DNA from 4 places in the Achromobacter sp. Root565 genome. Region 2 is predicted to be linked to each of the others. Evidence: predicted binding sites of a transcription regulator. Region 2 holds the regulator's gene; each other region holds the start of a gene.
The links. Region 2 encodes FNR, which switches genes on or off when oxygen is low (the NO sensors DNR and NnrR bind a similar motif). Its sites were predicted from a motif close to TTGATNNNNATCAA; they were not measured.

Region 1 (4,217 bases), on a different contig from region 2:
TCGACGGTACGCCGTGGCGTGGACGAGATCACCGTGGGTTCGCGTGAAATCTCGGCCGGCAACACGGACCTGTCCAGCCGCACGGAAGAGCAGGCCGCCTCGCTGGAAGAGACCGCCGCATCGATGGAAGAGCTGGCCTCGACCGTCAAGCAGAACGCGGACAACGCCCGCCAGGCCAACCAGTTGGCGGCCAGCGCGTCGGACGTGGCCGAGCGCGGCGGTTCGGCGGTGTCGGAAGTGGTCAACACCATGGAAGGCATCTCGGCCAGCTCGCGCAAGATCTCGGAAATCGTGTCGGTCATTGACGGCATCGCGTTCCAGACCAACATCCTGGCGCTGAACGCCGCGGTGGAAGCTGCCCGTGCGGGCGAGCAGGGCAAGGGCTTTGCGGTGGTGGCGGGCGAAGTGCGCTCGCTGGCGCAACGTAGCGCCCAAGCCGCCAAGGAGATCAAGGGCCTCATCGAGGATTCCGTGACCAAGGTGGGTGCGGGTTCGCAGCAGGTGCAACGCGCCGGCGCGACGATGCAGGAAATCGTGGCCTCGGTCAAACGCGTGACGGACATCATGGGCGAGATCTCGGCGGCGTCCGAAGAGCAGTCGAGCGGCATTGACCAGGTCAACCGCGCCGTGTCGCAGATGGATGAAGTGACGCAGCAGAATGCGGCACTGGTGGAAGAGGCCGCGGCCGCCGCCGGCTCGCTGCAGGAACAGGCGCAGCGCCTGGCCGAAGCGGTCGCTGTGTTCAAGATCAACGCTGGCGAAGTCATCGAAGTCCCGGCGCACCAGCTCGGTGGCTATGCCGCACCGTCGCTGAACTGATCGTCTTGATCCAAGCCGCGCCCGATCCTGCTGACGCGGGATCGGGCGCGGTTTTTTTTGCGCTCGTTGGCACGGTGTCAGACACCCATGCGGCATTCCATCAGCTTGGCGGTCTTCTCTGGCGGGTGTCAGACACCTGGAATGAGCCAAGGTGTCTGACACCCACCGAATTGCCGCCCCATGCCGATGACGCGCCACCCAGGTGTGAGACACCGTCCCGAGACACCCATGCGGCATTCCATCAGCTTGGCGGTCTTCTCTGGCGGGTGTCAGACACCTGGAATGAGCCAAGGTGTCTGACACCCACTGAATTGCCGCCACATGCCGATGACGCGCCACCCGGGTGTCAGACACCGTCCCGAGACACCCATGCGGCATTCCATCAGCTTGGCAGTCTTCTCTGGCGGGTGTCAGACACCTGGAATGAGCCAAGGTGTCTGACACCCACCGAATTGCCGCCACATGCCGATAACCCGTCACCCGGGTGTCAGACACCGTCCCGAACAAATATATGCCCTCCGGGTTGGGCTTGTTTTATATCTACAAGTTATATGCGCATTGACTCAAATCATAAGCACGTTAAGTTTTCCGCTTTATGACCGTAAATAATGTCAACGCCTGATTTTTCAGGACGAAAACACAGTAATCGATGGTGGCCGGGGGATCGGGCGCCAGCTGGAGACAAAACGTGCGCGTCAATCTACCTGTCACCAATGTGGAAACCAAGCTGCGCGAGGACCAGTATCTGATCTCTCGCACGGATACCAAGGGCCGCATCGTCTACGCCAACCCGGCGTTTGTCGACGTCAGCGGCTTTTCCCGTGACGAACTCATCGGCAAGGCGCACAACATCGTGCGCCATCCCGACATGCCGCCGGAAGCCTACGCGGACCTCTGGGAGACCCTGGAGGCGGGCGAGTCGTGGCTGGGCGTCGTCAAGAACCGCCGCAAGGATGGGGGCTACTACTGGGTGCTGGCCAACGCCACGCCCATCGTCGAGAACGGCGAGGTCGTGGCCTATTCGTCGGTGCGCGTGCGGCCGTCGGAAGAACAGATCGAGATGGCCGAAGACCTCTACGCGCGCATGCGCGAGGGCACGGCCAAGGGCGTACGCATCCTGCGCGGCCGGCCCGTGCGCGCGGGCTGGCGCCGCGGACTGGACGTGCTGGCGTTCCCGTTTCAGCCCGGCGTGCGCAACCGCATGCTGCGCCACGCCACGCTGTCGTCCGCCATCGTCGGCGCCGCCGGGGCGTATGGCCTGCATGCCAATTGGGCCGGCCTGAGCCCGTGGGGCGCGGCGCTGGGCTGCTGCGCGATCGGGCTGGGTATCGTCGCCATCTACGCGATGGGCTGGAGCCTGTCGCGTTCGCTGCTGGGTCCGATGCTCGACGCCGCGAACATGGCGCGCCAGGTTGCCGCCGGCAACCTCACCACGCAGATCGTGCCGGACTCGGATGACGAGGTGGGCAGCCTGAAGTTTTCGCTGGAGGTCATGCGCAAGAGCCTGATCGGCATCGCCCAGGACGTCTATCGCGGCATCGAGGGTACGACGCACGCCGCGGTGCACATCGCCCGCGGCAACCAGGAACTGGCCGGCCGCACGGAAGGGCAGGCGGCTTCGCTGCAGCAGACGGCCGCCAGCATGCAGCAACTGACGTCCACCGTGCGCCAGAACGCCGACAACGCGCGGCAAGCCAACAATCTGGCCGCCAGCAGCATGGACGTGGCGCGGCGCGGCGGCGTGGCCGTCGGGCAGGTGGTCAACACCATGCACGGCATCTCGGACAGCTCGCGCAAGATCGCCGACATCGTCACCATCATCGAAGGCATCGCGTTCCAGACCAACATCCTGGCGCTGAACGCGGCGGTGGAAGCGGCCCGGGCCGGCGAGTCCGGCAAAGGCTTTGCGGTGGTGGCGGGCGAAGTGCGCAGCCTGGCGCAAAAGAGCGCGCAGGCCGCCAAGGAAGTGAAGACGCTGATCGAAGACTCGGTGGATCGCGTGACCGAAGGCTCGGCCCAGGCGGAACAGGCCGGCGCGACCATGCAGGAGATCGTGGACGCCGTGCACCGCGTCACGGCCATCATCGGCGAGATCTCGCGCGCCTCGCAGGAACAGTCGACCGGCATCGAGCAGGTGGATACCGCCGTCTCGCAGATGGACGTGATGACCGTGCAGAACACGGCGCTCGTGCAGGAATTGGGCGGGGCGGTGACGCAACTGGGCGATCAGTCCGGCGCGCTGCGCGAGACCATCCGCGTCTTCCGCGTGGTGGGGCAGCACTGAAAGGCGGCGGCCGGTTGAACGCGTTGCCGGCCGCTGTCCGCCGGCAACGTGGCGAAACTATCGGCCCGCCAGCGCGTCCACGACGCGGCTCATCGCCGTCAGGCCCGATTCAAACAGCGATTCCAGGAAGGGGCCGGCGTGGGGCAGCACGATCGCAAGCACCGTCACGCCGATGATGAGCGTGACGGGAAAGCCCACCGAAAACACGGAAAGCTGCTGGGCCGCGCGGTTCAGGATGCCCATCGCCAGGTTGATGGTGAGCAGGGCGCAGATCAGCGGCAGCGCCAGCAGCAGGCCTGATACGAATACCGTCTTGCCCCATTCCACGACCGCGCCCCAGCCGTTCTGGTGCAGCTGGATCATCGCGATGGGCAGGGTGTCGAAGGAACGCACAAGCGCCGCCAGCACCAGCAGATGGCCGTCCAGCGCCAGGAAGGTCAGCATCGCGACAATGTTGAACATGCGCGACAGCACGGCGGTATTGGCGCCCGAGCTGGGATCGAAGAACGACGCGAACGACAGACCCATCTGCAGGCCCACGAATTCACCCGCCGTCTGCACCGCCGCGAAGACGATGCGCATGGTGAATCCCATGGCGATGCCGATCAGCACCTGCTGCATCACCATCCACAGGCCGGCGTAGGAGCCGGGCGCGACAGGCGGCATGGCGTCCAGCGCCGGGCTGATGGCCACTGCCAGCACGAACGCCAGGCCGATCTTGACCTTGACGGGAATGAGCGATTCGGAGAACAGCGGCGCGGTCGCCACGAGCGCCAGGATACGCACGAACGGCCAGAGAAACTGGCCGATCCAGCCGTTGAGCTGCTCGAGCGTGAAAGAGAACATGGCGTGGCAACCCTTGTCCCGCGGCGGGCGCCGCTCAGGACACCAGCATGGGGATCTGGCCGATCAGTTGCCGGATGTAGTCGACCATGACGCCGATCAGCCACGGACCCAGCAGCACAAGCACGCCGCACATGGCCAGCAGCTTCGGAATGAACGACAGCGTCATTTCGTTGATCTGCGTGGCGGCCTGGAAGATGCTGATGACCAGACCCACGGCCAGCGTGACGAGCAGGAGCGGACCGGCCATCGCCAGAACGATCTTCATCGC
Region 2 (4,217 bases):
GATCACGGTATTGCGGAAGTCCACCGTGCGGCCCTGGCCATCGGTCAGGCGGCCGTCGTCCAGCACTTGAAGCAGCACGTTGAACACGTCCGGGTGCGCCTTTTCGACTTCATCGAGCAGCACCACGCTGTAGGGCTTGCGCCGCACGGCCTCGGTCAGGTAGCCGCCCTCTTCGTAGCCCACGTATCCCGGCGGCGCGCCGATCAGCCGCGCCACCGAATGCTTCTCCATGAACTCGCTCATATCGATGCGGATCATGTGCTCCTCAGAATCGAACAGAAACTCGGCAAGCGCGCGCGTCAGCTCGGTCTTGCCCACGCCGGTGGGGCCCAGGAACAGGAACGAGCCATACGGGCGGGCCGGATCCGCAAGACCCGCACGCGAACGGCGGATGGCGTCGGACACCAGGCGCACGGCCTCGTCCTGGCCCACCACGCGCTTGTGCAGGAACTCTTCCATGTGCAGCAACTTCTCGCGCTCGCCCTGCATCATCTTCGACACGGGAATGCCCGTGGCGCGCGACACGACTTCCGCGATTTCCTCGGCGCCGACACGCGTGCGCAAGAGGCGCGGACGCGACTCGTCGCCTTCGGCGTTTTCGGCGGCCTCGGCGGCGCCCACCTCGGCGGCCTTCAGGCGCGCTTCAAGGTCCGGCAGCTTGCCGTACTGCAGCTCGGCCAGCTTGTCGAATTGGCCCTTGCGCTGCAGCTCCGCCATTTCGGCGCGCACGCTGTCGATCTCTTCCTTGATGGCTTGCGTGCCTTGCACCGCGGCCTTCTCGGCCTTCCAGATTTCCTCGAAGTCGTTGTATTCACGCTGCAGCTTCTGCAGCTCGTCCTCGATGACGCCCAGGCGGCGCTTGGACGCGTCGTCCGTTTCCTTCTTGACGGCCTCGCGCTCGATCTTGAGCTGGATGATGCGGCGGTCCAGCTTGTCCATCACTTCCGGCTTGGAGTCGATCTCCATGCGGATGCGCGCACCGGCCTCGTCGATCAGGTCGATGGCTTTGTCGGGCAGGAAGCGGTCGGTAATGTAGCGGTGCGACAGCTCGGCGGCCGCGACGATGGCCGGGTCGGTGATCTCGACGCCGTGGTGGATTTCGTAGCGTTCCTGCAGGCCGCGCAGGATGGCGATGGTGGATTCCACATCGGGCTCGTCGACCAGCACCTTCTGGAAGCGCCGCTCAAGCGCCGCGTCCTTCTCGATGTACTTGCGGTATTCGTCGAGCGTGGTGGCGCCAATGCAGTGCAACTCGCCGCGCGCAAGCGCCGGCTTGAGCATGTTGCCCGCGTCCATCGCGCCTTCGGCCTTGCCCGCGCCCACCATGGTGTGCAGCTCGTCGATGAACACGATGTTGCGGCCGTCGTCCTGGCCCAGCTCTTTCAGCACGGCCTTCAGGCGTTCCTCGAATTCGCCGCGGAACTTGGCGCCCGCCAGCAGCGCCGCCAGATCCAGCGACAGCACGCGCTTGCCGCGCAGGCTTTCCGGCACTTCGTCGTTGACGATGCGCTGCGCCAGGCCTTCGACGATGGCGGTCTTGCCGACGCCGGGTTCGCCGATCAGCACGGGGTTGTTCTTGGTGCGGCGCTGCAGGATCTGGATGGTGCGGCGGATTTCGTCGTCGCGGCCGATGACCGGATCCAGCTTGCCCTGCCGGGCGCGCTCGGTCAGGTCCAGCGTGTATTTGGAAAGGGCTTCGCGGTTGGCCTCGCCTTCCGCGCCCGAGACGTTCTCGCCGCCGCGCACGGCGTCGATCGCGGCTTCAAGGGCCTTTTTCTGCAGGCCCGCATCGCGCAGGATGCGGCCGGCCTCACCCTTGTCGTCGGCCAGTGCAAGCAGAAAGAGTTCGCTGGCGATGTAGGTGTCGCCGCGGCGGGCGGCTTCCTTGTCGGTGCGGGTCAGCACGCCCTGCAGGTCGCGGCCCACCTGGACGTTGTCTTCTCCCTGCACCTGCGGCAGCCCCTTCAGGGCGGACTCCAGCGCCGGGCCCAGGCGGTTGACCGCCACGCCGGCACGCGCCAGCAGACTGCCTGCACCGCTGTCAGCATCCGACAGCAGGGCGGACAGCACGTGGACGGGTTCGATGTAGGGATGGTCGTTGCGGGCGGCGAGACTTTGCGCGTCCGCCAGCGCTTGTTGGAACTTGGTCGTCAGTTTGTCGAATCGCATAATGGTCGTATTGGCTTGTGGGGAGCCTGACCGATCCGTGCCGGCTGGCTCGATAACCTGAATATGTGGCCGGATGGGACAATTTCAACACCCGGCGGCCCTCATGGTTTTCTTCGACGTGCACCAGCAAACAGAGCAATGAGCATATACGTTTTTGTGTACGGCACCCTACGGGCCGGCGAAATCAACGATCTTGCCCGCGCCGCCGAGGCGCGCGGCTTGCCGGCCGCCAGCCACGTCGGACCGGCCAGCGTGCCTGGCATGCTGGTCGATTTCGGCGACTGGCCCGGCCTGATCCCCGTGGACGACGGACGGCGCGTACGCGGCGATGTCTACCGGGTGGATCCGGCGCTGATTGCCCTGATGGACGAGATCGAGGAATACGAGCCCGGCAAGCCCGGCTGCTTCGTGCGCCGGACGGTTTCCGCCCGCCTGGAAGGCCCCGGCGCGACGGGTCTTCTGCCCTGCGCGTACTATCCGATCGACCCCGCGCTGCGGGCCGCGGCGGTCGATATTGCGGGGGACGACTGGATCGCTCACCGCCTTTCCAGAACAAAGCAGGACGCCCGGTAAGACACCCGTAGTAACAACGGACTACAATAGATGCCTGTCTCGTGCTTCACACCCGTTCCGGCGCCCGCCGCGCAATGGGCACTCTAAAGGTCATCGTATGCAAAAACGGGTCCCCATTGCCCCTGATGCCGCCCACTGTTCCACGTGCATGCTGGGTCACGTCTGCGTTCCCGTGGGCATGGCAGCCGCCGAAGTCGAAAAGCTGGACGAACTGGTTAAAGAGCGCGTCCGCGTGGAAAAAGGCAAGACGCTCTATTCGCTGGATCATCCGCTCGACGCCGTCTATGGCGTGCGCTTCGGCAGCCTGAAGACGCAGCTTGAAGACGCCACCGGCCAGATCCAGATCACCGGCTTTCATCTGCCCGGCGAAATCGTCGGCATGGACGGCATGCTGGACGGCAAGCACGTGTCGGCCGCCGTGGCGCTCGAAGACTCCGAGGTTTGCGTCATCCGCCTGAACGAAGTCGATCGCGTCGCGTCGCACCTGCCGTCACTGCAACAGCAGTTCCGCCGCCTCATGAGCCGCGAGATCACCCGCTCGCACCAAATGCTGGCCTCGCTGGGGTCCATGCGGTCGGAACAGCGCCTGGCCGCGTTCCTCTTGAACCTGTCGCAGCGCTATGCCTCGCTGGGCTATTCGTCCACCGAGTTCGTACTGCGCATGAGCCGCGAAGAAATCGGCAACTACCTGGGCCTGACGCTGGAAACGGTCAGCCGTCTGTTCTCGCGATTTGCCCGCGACGGCCTCATCAAGATCAACCAGCGCGAAGTCCGCATCCTGGACCTGCCCGCGCTCAAGCAACTGCTGGGACACGAAAGCTGCTGAGCGGTCGCCGCGCCATGCGACGCCCGCCTGCCACTTCCCTGTCCCGCACCGCGCTGGCGGCATCGCTTGCCGTCGTCGCCATGCTCGCGTGCGGCGCCGCGCGCGCGCAAACGCCGCTGCCCGACCCCTACGACTACGACGAAGCCACGCCCGCGCCCAAGCGCGCGGCGCCGCTGCGCTGGCAGGCCGTTGAACTGGGCCGGCCCGGTCACCGGTACAAGATGCCGGTCTACGCCAACCGGGATCTGGCCAAGGACGACCTGCGCGGCATCAAGCAGGTGCTCATCGTCATCCACGGCGTCAAGCGCGACGCCGACAACTACTACGAAACCGCCGCCGCGCTGGTGGCCGCCGATCCCGGGCGCGCGAGCGACACGCTGGTTCTTGCCCCGCGGTTTTCCGGGTCGATCGACTCGGGTTTCTCGGGTATGGCGGCCTGGCGCAAGGCCAGTTGGGAAGACGGCCAGGAAAGCGTCCAGGCCACCGGCCGGCCTGCGCCCGTCACTTCGTTTCAGGTCCTGGACGACCTGCTGCGCAGCCTGAACGACCGCAAGCGCCTGCCAGCTCTTACCGGTCTCGTACTGGCCGGTCATTCGGCCGGCGCGCAACTGGTGCATCGGTATGCGGTGCTGAACAACGTGGACGGGGT
Region 3 (4,217 bases), 1.2 Mb from region 2:
GACCATCGTGGTCAAGTACGGCGGCAACGCCATGACGGAAGAGCGATTGCAGCGCAGCTTCGCGCACGATGTCGTGCTGCTCAAGCTGGTGGGTCTGAACCCGGTGGTGGTCCACGGTGGTGGTCCGCAGATCGATGACGCCCTGCGCCGCATCGGCAAGCAAGGCACCTTCATCCAGGGCATGCGCGTCACCGACGCCGAGACCATGGAAGTCGTTGAATGGGTGCTTGGCGGCCAGGTCCAGCAGGACATCGTCATGATGATCAACGAGGTCGGCGGCAAGGCCGTGGGCCTGACCGGCAAGGACGGTGGCCTGATCCAGGCCCAGAAAAAGCTGATGGCCAACAAGGACAACCCGTCCGAACCCATCGACATCGGCTTCGTCGGCGACATCACGATGGTGGAACCGGCCGTCGTGAAGGCCCTGCAGGACGACCAGTTCATCCCCGTCATCTCGCCCATCGGTTATGGCGAGGACGGCACGGCCTACAACATCAACGCCGACGTCGTCGCCGGCAAGATGGCCGAAGTGCTGGGCGCCGAGAAGCTGCTCATGCTGACCAACACCCCGGGCGTGCTGGACAAGGGCGGCAAGCTGCTGCGCAGCCTGTCGGCCCAGACCATCGACGAGCTCTTCGCCGACGGCACGATCTCCGGCGGCATGCTGCCCAAGATCTCGTCCGCGCTGGATGCCGCCAAGAACGGCGTGAACTCGGTGCACATCGTCGACGGCCGTGTGCCGCACTGCCTGCTTCTGGAAATCCTGACCGACCAGGGCGTCGGCACGATGATCAGCTCGCACTGATGAAGCTCACCCCCGCAGCACGGCGCGCCGCGCAAGCCTCATGATGCAAGTGCGACGCCAATTGCTGCGGCCCGCAGTGCGGATGCGCCGCTCCCGCGGGATTGCCACAGGCGCGCCCGAGCGCCTGTGGCTGTTCGATCTGGACAACACGCTCCACGACACGTCGCACGCCATCTTCTCCAAGATCGACCACGGCATGACGATGGCGGTGGCCGAGGCGCTGAACGTGGACGTGGACGCCGCCAACCTCGTGCGGTCGCAATACTGGAAGCGTTACGGCGCCACCATGATCGGCATGGTGCGCCACCACGGCGTCGACGCCCACGAGTTCCTGCATCGCAGCCACGACTTCGACGTCGCGCCGCTGTTGCGCTCGGAAAAGGCGCTTGCCTACAAGCTGCGCCGCCTGCCTGGGCGCAAGGTGCTGCTGACAAACGCGCCGCTGCACTATGCGCGCTCTGTCCTGTCGCACCTGGGTATCCTGCGCCAGTTCGACAGCCTGTGGGCCATCGAGCACATGCGGCTGCACGGCGAGTTCCGGCCCAAGCCCTCCGCGGCGCTGCTGCGCTACGTGCTGGCGCGCGAAGGCGTGCCCGCCCACCGCGCCGTGCTGGTGGAAGACACGCTGGCCAACCTGCGGGGCGCCCGCCTGGCAGGCCTGAAGACGGTCCACGTGTATCACCCCGGCACCCCCTTCGGCCGCGGACGCTCGCACCGCCCGGCCTACGTCGACTTGCGGGTAAACTGCGTCAGTGATTTATTGTTACGCCGGCGCCCCCTGCGGGGCTGACGGCACGCAGTATCCCCTCCACCCGTCATCCTGCGCGAAGCAGTCCCTCCCATGGCGAGCAAACCCGGCGAGCGCAAGACCCAGATTCTGCAGACTCTGGCCGAAATGCTGGAGCAGCCGCACGCGTCCCGCATCACCACGGCCGCCCTCGCCGCGCGCCTCGAAGTCTCCGAAGCCGCCCTCTACCGGCACTTTGCGAGCAAGGCGCAGATGTTCGAAGGGCTGATCGAGTTCATTGAAACCAGCATCTTCACGCTGGTGAACCAGATCGCCACCGCCGAGCCCTATGGATTGCCGCAGGCTCACAAGACGGTCTCCATGCTGCTGACCTTCTCGGAGCGCAACAAGGGCATGACGCGCGTGCTGACTGGCGATGCGCTGGTCACGGAAGACAACCGGCTACAGGAACGCATCAATCACATCAACGACCGCATCGAGGCATCGTTGAAGCAATCGCTGCGCATCGCCATCACCGACGGCGGCCTGCCGCAGGAAGCCAACGTCGCCGCGCATGCCAGCCTGCTCACGCATCTGGTGCTGGGCCGCTGGCTGCGTTACGCGCAGAGCGGATGGCGGGTCACGCCCACGCTGCATCTGGACGAACAGCTACGCCTGGCCCTGGGTTGACGCGCCGGCATTAGCGCCATTTCGCGGAACAATCCCGGTGGTGTGCAGGGGCAAAACGAACTTTATCGTGTCCCGATTGGTTCGCGCCGACGCAACACTCGTACGCTTGCCCCGCCATGGGGGCGACGAGCATAATGCCCAGAACGAGTTTTCTACAAGCGCTGTTTTCCACCTTCTTGACGCTCATCAATACGGGTTTTCCACAATGCCGTCACGATCATCCTGTAGCGTCGAAACACCGGACTGATTTACCCCGTGCTCGCGGGCGGTGTTTCGTCAGTTTGACCTCAACTGGAGAAGGATATGGCTGCGGAAACCGCTGTCCCCGCCTCGCAAGCCCCCCAAAAAACCAAGATTCCCATCGGGCTCATCGCCGGCATCCTCGTGATGATCGGCGTTTTAATGATGCCCTTGCCGGCAGACCTGCCCGTTGCAGGCCATCGCATGCTGGCAATCCTGGCGTTTGCCGTGGTCGTCTGGATCACCGAAGCCGTCTCGTACGAAGCCAGCGCCATCATGATCACGACGCTGATGGCTTTCCTCCTGGGCACCGCGCCCACCATCAAAGATCCCAACGTTCTCTACGGCACGTCCGCCGCCATCAGCATGGCGCTGACCGGCTTTGCGAACTCGGCGCTGGCGCTCGTCACCGGCGCCTTGTTCATTGCCGCCGCCATGACATTCACCGGACTGGACCGGCGCATCGCGCTGGTGACGCTGTCCAAGGTGGGCACCAGCACGCGCCGCATCCTCATCGGATGTATCGCCGTGACGATCGTGCTGAGCCTGGTCGTGCCCAGCGCCACCGCGCGCAGCGCCGCCGTGGTTCCGATCATGATGGGCGTGATCGCGGCCTTCGGCGTGGACAAGCGCTCGAACATCGCGGCCGGCATCATGATCATCGTGGCCCAGGCCACCAGCATCTGGAACGTCGGCATCCAGACCGCCGCCGCGCAGAACCTGCTGACGGTCGGCTTCATGGAAAAGATGCTGGGCGAACGCGTGGCATGGTCGGACTGGCTGATCGCCGGCGCCCCTTGGTCTCTCATCATGTCGGCCGTGCTGATCGTCGTCGTGCTCAAGCTGCTGCCGCCTGAAAGCAACAGCATCGCCGGCGGCAAGGAAGCCGTCGAGAAATCGCTGCTCGACCTAGGTCCCATGACCGGCGCGCAAAAGCGCCTGATGGCCGTGTCGGTCATGCTGCTGCTGTTCTGGTCGACCGAAGGCAAGCTGCACAAGTTCGACACCACCTCGACCACCTACTTCGGCCTGGTGCTGCTGATGCTGCCGCGCTTTGGCGTGATGACGTGGAAAGACGTGCAATCGCGCATCCCATGGGGCACGGTGATCGTGTTCGGCGTGGGCATCAGCCTGGGCACGGCGCTTCTCACGACGCAGGCCGGCCAGTGGCTGGGCAACCAGGTGGTGCATCACACCGGCCTGGACCACCTCGGCCCGCTCGCCATCTTCGCCATCCTGGCGGCCTTCCTGATCGTGATCCACCTGGGCTTTGCCAGCGCCACCGCGCTGACCTCGGCCATGCTGCCCATTCTGATCTCGGTGCTGGCAACGCTGCCGGGCGACTTCAGCCGCCTGGGCATGACGATGCTGCTGGGCTTCGTGGTCAGCTATGGCTTCATCCTGCCCATCAACGCGCCGCAGAACATGGTGTGCCTAGGTACCGAAACCTTCAACGCCAAGCAATTCGCCAAGGTGGGCATCATCGTGACCATCGTGGGCTACCTGCTGATGCTGCTGATGGGCATGACCTACTGGCGCTGGCTGGGCTGGCTGTAAGGAGTCGTCATGAAAATCACGATTGCCCAAGCTAACGAATACGGCCGCCGGGTGCTGATGGCACAAGGCGTTCCGGAAGACATCGCGCGTGATGTCGCCGAACATCTGGTGGAATCGGACCGCGTGGGATACACGAGCCACGGCCTGTCCATCCTGACGAACTACCGCCGCGTGCTGTCCGAGGGCCTGGCCCAACCC
Region 4 (4,217 bases), on a different contig from region 2:
CTCGGGGTCGTAGCCGCTTTCGGTCAGCATCATCTGATAGCCATGCCGGCTCAGATGCAGGCTGAGCGTCTGCAGCGCCTCCAGAAACACAGGGCTGCCCAGCGTGGGCACCGTCACCGCCACCAGTCGGCTGCGGCCGCTGGCCAGGCCTCCGGCCACCAGGTCCTGCACATACCCGGTCTGGGCGATGGCGTCGTTGATCAGTTTGACCGTGCGTTCAGGTACGTTTTCGGGGGCGTTCAGGACGCGCGACACCGTGTGCATCGACATGCCCGCCACGCGCGCGACGTCGGCAATGGTCACCCGGCCGGACCCCCGCCGAGGCGCGCGGCTGGTGGCAGGCTTGCTGCGACGCTCAGAGGGTAGGGTGGGCATGCGGCCTCGCTGGGATCAGGGTAGGCCGGATTGTACCGAGCCTAGGTGTCTGACACCCGTTGAGACGCCACCGCAAGCTGACGACGATTTCCGCCGGGTGTCAGACACCGACCCAAGCAAACTGCCCTTCTAACGCCCCCCGGTATCAGGCGAAGTCAAGCACGATTCGGCCTTCGATCTGGCCCTGCTTCATGCGGTCGAACACGCTATTGATGTTGTCCAGGCTTTCGGTGGCGACGGTGGCGTGGACCTTGCCTTCTTCGGCAAATTGCAGCGATTCCTGCAGATCCAGCCGCGAACCCACGATGGAGCCGCGCACAGTCACGCCGTTAAGCACCATGTCGAAGATCGACAGCGGGAAATCCCCCGGCGGCAGCCCATTCAGCGAGATCGTGCCGCCCCGGCGCACCATGCCCAGCGCCTGCTCGAAAGCCTTGGGCGACACCGCGGTGATCAGCGCGCCATGCGCGCCGCCGATCTCCCGTTTCAGGTACGTGGCCGGATCCGTGGTCAGCGCATTGACGGTGACTTCCGCGCCCAGGCGGCGCGCGAAATCCAGCTTGGCGTCGTCGATATCCACCGCAGCGACGTTCAGACCCATCGCCTTTGCGTATTGCACCGCCATGTGGCCCAGGCCTCCGATCCCCGAGATGACCACCCAATTGCCAGGCCGGGTGTCCGTCATCTTCAGGCCCTTGTACACGGTGACGCCGGCGCACAGGACCGGGGCCACCTCGATGAAGCCGACGCTCTTGGGCAGCAGGCCCACGTAATCGGCGGCGGCCAGCGCGTACTCGGCGAAGCCGCCGTTGACGGAGTAGCCCGTGTTCTGCTGCTGCTCGCACAGGGTTTCCCAGCCGCCCAGGCAGTGTTCGCAATGGCCGCAAGCGGAGTACAGCCAGGGGATCCCGACGCGGTCGCCTTCCTTGACGTGGGTGACGCCAGCGCCCGCGGCGACGACATAGCCGACGCCCTCGTGGCCGGGAATGAAAGGGGGATTGGGTTTGACGGGCCAGTCGCCCTCGACGGCGTGCAGGTCCGTGTGACAGACGCCGCAGGCTTCGATCTTTACCAGGAGTTCGCCCGGACCCGGGCGCGGCACGGCGACTTCTTCGATTACCAGCGGTTGGCCAAACGCGCGTGCCACTGCGGCCTTCATGGTCTTGTTCATCACTACCTCCGAAGTCTGATCAGTTTCACTATGCTCGGCCGCTTGGTCGGCCAATACCATGATGTACATCAATTAGCGCGGGAAGGTACAACTCGTCACCGGTTCGGGGCCATATTGCCCCGGGCGAGGAAGTCGTCGTACAGTCGTTCGCAGGCGCGCCGGTCCCAGCAGCGTGTCGCCGTTGCCCAGGAGTCTTCAATGTGTGAAATCTTCATCCGCGCCACCGAGCACTCCTATGCCTGCGAAACAAGATCGCTGCGCCTGCACGGCGTGGCGACCAGCCTGCGGCTCGAGCACCTGTTCTGGCAGGTCCTCGAAGAGATCGCCGGGCGGGACGGCATGCGGGTCACGCAACTGATCGAACGCCTGTACGACGAACTGGTCGAGTACCGGGGCGAGGCCGCCAACTTCACGTCGTTCCTGCGGGTCTGCTGCCTGCGGTATCAGTTGCTGCAGGCCGACGGCCGGATCCCGCGCGACGCCAGCGTGCCTATTCAATCGCTCAATGCAAAAGCCGTGCTGGAAGGGCTGCCGCCGTCGCTGTGCGACGCCCAGCCGGTCCCGGCAAAGCGCCGCGCGGCATAAGCCGGCTGGCCAAAGCCATGAAAAAAGGGCCCGATGCAATCGGGCCCTTCATCTTTACCGCGCGCAACGGTCAGCCAGTCATCAGCCGCCAGCGCCAATCGACGCCATGGCCACTTCGCTCTGTACGATGCGGCGGATGCGCACGGCATCGCCGATACGCGAGAGCTTGCCCTGCGAATCCAGCAGCACGATCGCCAGATCGCGGCCGTTGATGCGCGCCAGCATCACCAGGCATTCGCCCGCTTCGTTGATGTAGCCGGTCTTGGACACCTTGATGTCCCAGTCGGGCTTGCGCACCAGCAGGTTGGTGTTGCGGAAGGTCTGCGTGCGGTTGTTGATCTCGACCTCGTACTCCGTATCGGTGGAGTAACGGTGGATCAGCGGACGCTGCGATGCCGCGCGCAACAGGCGCGCCAGATCGTGCGGCGACGACACGTTGTTGCTGGACAGGCCGGTGGGCTCGATGAATCGCGTGCTGGTCATGCCCAGCGACTGCGCCTTGGCATTCATGGCGGCCACGAAGGCGGACAGGCCGCCGGGATAGTGGCGGCCCAGCGCGTTGGCGGCGCGATTCTCGGAGGACATCAGCGCCAGGTGCAGCATGTCGCCGCGCGACAGCTTGGTACCCACGCGCAGCCGCGACGTCGTGTGTTTGAGTTCGTCGACGTCGTCGTCGGTGATCTCAAGCATCTCGTCCATCGGCAGGTTGGCGTCCACGACGACGACCGCGGTCATCAGCTTCGAGATCGAAGCAATGGGGCGCACGACGTTTTCGTTCTTGGCGAAGATGACCGTGGAGGTTTCCAGATCTTGCACATAGGCAGTGCTGGATCGCAGCGCGGCCGCTTCGGCGCGTGCCGAGGCGGCGGGCGGCGGCATCGCGGCGCTGGCCGCGGCGGCTGCGGCAACGCGCCGGCCGCGAGCGGCCTTGTCCGCCTTGCCACCCTTGCCGCTCTTACCCGACGCGCCCGCCTTCTTGGACGGCGTGCCTTTCGCGGCGACCTGCTTGCCGCCCTTGGGCGGCGCCTTCTTGGCCGAAGAGGATTTGGGAGGCGCCTTCTTGGCCGACGGCGCGGCCTGCTTGGCGGCGGCGCTCTTGCCCGAGCCCGCCTTGGGCGCGGGGGCTTTCTTTGCTTGTTGCGCCTTGCAGGCTGCCGATTTGGCGTTGGTCTTGCAAGGATCGGAGTTCTTGGCTGCTTGTGCCGCAGGGGGCAGGAGCGCGCACACCGCCAGCGCGGCAGGCGCTAGGGCTTTCGCAATTGCACGAATCCAGGAAAAGGCCATGGTTGAGCAGGCTTGTCGGTCTGTGAACAAATATTTCTTAAGCCGGCGTTTCGTCGGATCAGGAAAAGTCCAGATGAATTATGGGCTTACGCGTCGAATTTAAACAGCAATTTCAAGTGTCACGCAAGGCGATTTGCGACGTTTACCGAAAAAAATATTGGTGACATATTGACGCAGCAGCAATTAGTCACATGTCAGAAGTCGCAAAGCTAACCGCGCGGCGCGCAAGAGCGTAGCCCGGATTAACCCTCATCTGGCTGAATGGGTGGACTTTTTTGAGGAGAGACGGCGCGCATGGCCGAGGCCTGAGTGGCCTCGCCGGGTGGAATCGAACCACCAATTGACCCTTAGGAGGGGCCGGTTATATCCATTTAACTACGGCGAGCGGGGCGGGATGCGCAAGACGCTTGCGCCACTGAGGGCGGCAAGCGGGCGCCAGCGTGGGCGCGCTTTGCACTAAGGCCTTGAAATTGCTGCGGAACTTGCGAGCCGAAGTTTAGCACTGCGGACGCCGGCTTCGAAGCAGGACGCAAGTCTATCAGCAGGCGCGGCAACCCCCAAATCATTGGCCTTCGCGCGGGCGGCCCGCAATCGCCGCCTACGCGAAGCTTGTTGCGCCAACGCGGGTATTCACAGACCCGCCTACCGACTTGTATATGATGTTTGCGTCCCGCCGCCGCGCGGGGCCGCCCCGAGGAGGGGGCGCAAACCCAAAAACAACCAGACACGGGTTTCATGTCTAGCCAAACCGATACGATTTCCGCACGCACCATTGCCTTGGGCACCCTGGTCGTGCTGCTTG

Region 1: a site for FNR is predicted at 1,378-1,391, ahead of ASD71_RS23340 (PAS domain-containing methyl-accepting chemotaxis protein). Genes of this name have one in related genera too.
Region 3: a site for FNR is predicted at 2,399-2,412, ahead of ASD71_RS04550 (DASS family sodium-coupled anion symporter). Genes of this name have one in related genera too.
Region 4: a site for FNR is predicted at 1,605-1,618, ahead of adhP (alcohol dehydrogenase AdhP). Genes of this name have one in related genera too.

What each region holds. Positions count from the first base shown of each region.
Region 1 is NZ_LMGO01000006.1:430,532-434,748, forward strand. Features, by position in the region: gene ASD71_RS23335 (methyl-accepting chemotaxis protein) at 1-819, shown strand, start outside; gene ASD71_RS23340 (PAS domain-containing methyl-accepting chemotaxis protein) at 1,508-3,103, shown strand; gene fliR (flagellar biosynthetic protein FliR) at 3,161-3,949, opposite strand; gene fliQ (flagellar biosynthesis protein FliQ) at 3,984-4,217, opposite strand, start outside.
Region 2 is NZ_LMGO01000001.1:2,257,410-2,261,626, forward strand. Features, by position in the region: gene clpB (ATP-dependent chaperone ClpB) at 1-2,169, opposite strand, end outside; gene ASD71_RS10115 (gamma-glutamylcyclotransferase) at 2,308-2,742, shown strand; gene fnr (fumarate/nitrate reduction transcriptional regulator Fnr) at 2,840-3,568, shown strand; gene ASD71_RS10125 (hypothetical protein) at 3,583-4,217, shown strand, end outside.
Region 3 is NZ_LMGO01000001.1:1,009,749-1,013,965, forward strand. Features, by position in the region: gene argB (acetylglutamate kinase) at 1-805, shown strand, start outside; gene ASD71_RS04540 (pyrimidine 5'-nucleotidase) at 849-1,595, shown strand; gene slmA (nucleoid occlusion factor SlmA) at 1,647-2,222, shown strand; gene ASD71_RS04550 (DASS family sodium-coupled anion symporter) at 2,526-4,019, shown strand; gene ASD71_RS04555 (Ldh family oxidoreductase) at 4,029-4,217, shown strand, end outside.
Region 4 is NZ_LMGO01000007.1:104,730-108,946, reverse strand. Features, by position in the region: gene ASD71_RS24745 (LacI family DNA-binding transcriptional regulator) at 1-375, opposite strand, end outside; gene adhP (alcohol dehydrogenase AdhP) at 521-1,546, opposite strand; gene ASD71_RS24735 (ribbon-helix-helix domain-containing protein) at 1,745-2,131, shown strand; gene pbpG (D-alanyl-D-alanine endopeptidase) at 2,213-3,415, opposite strand; tRNA gene ASD71_RS24725 (tRNA-Arg) at 3,726-3,800, opposite strand; gene ASD71_RS24720 (MFS transporter) at 4,151-4,217, shown strand, end outside.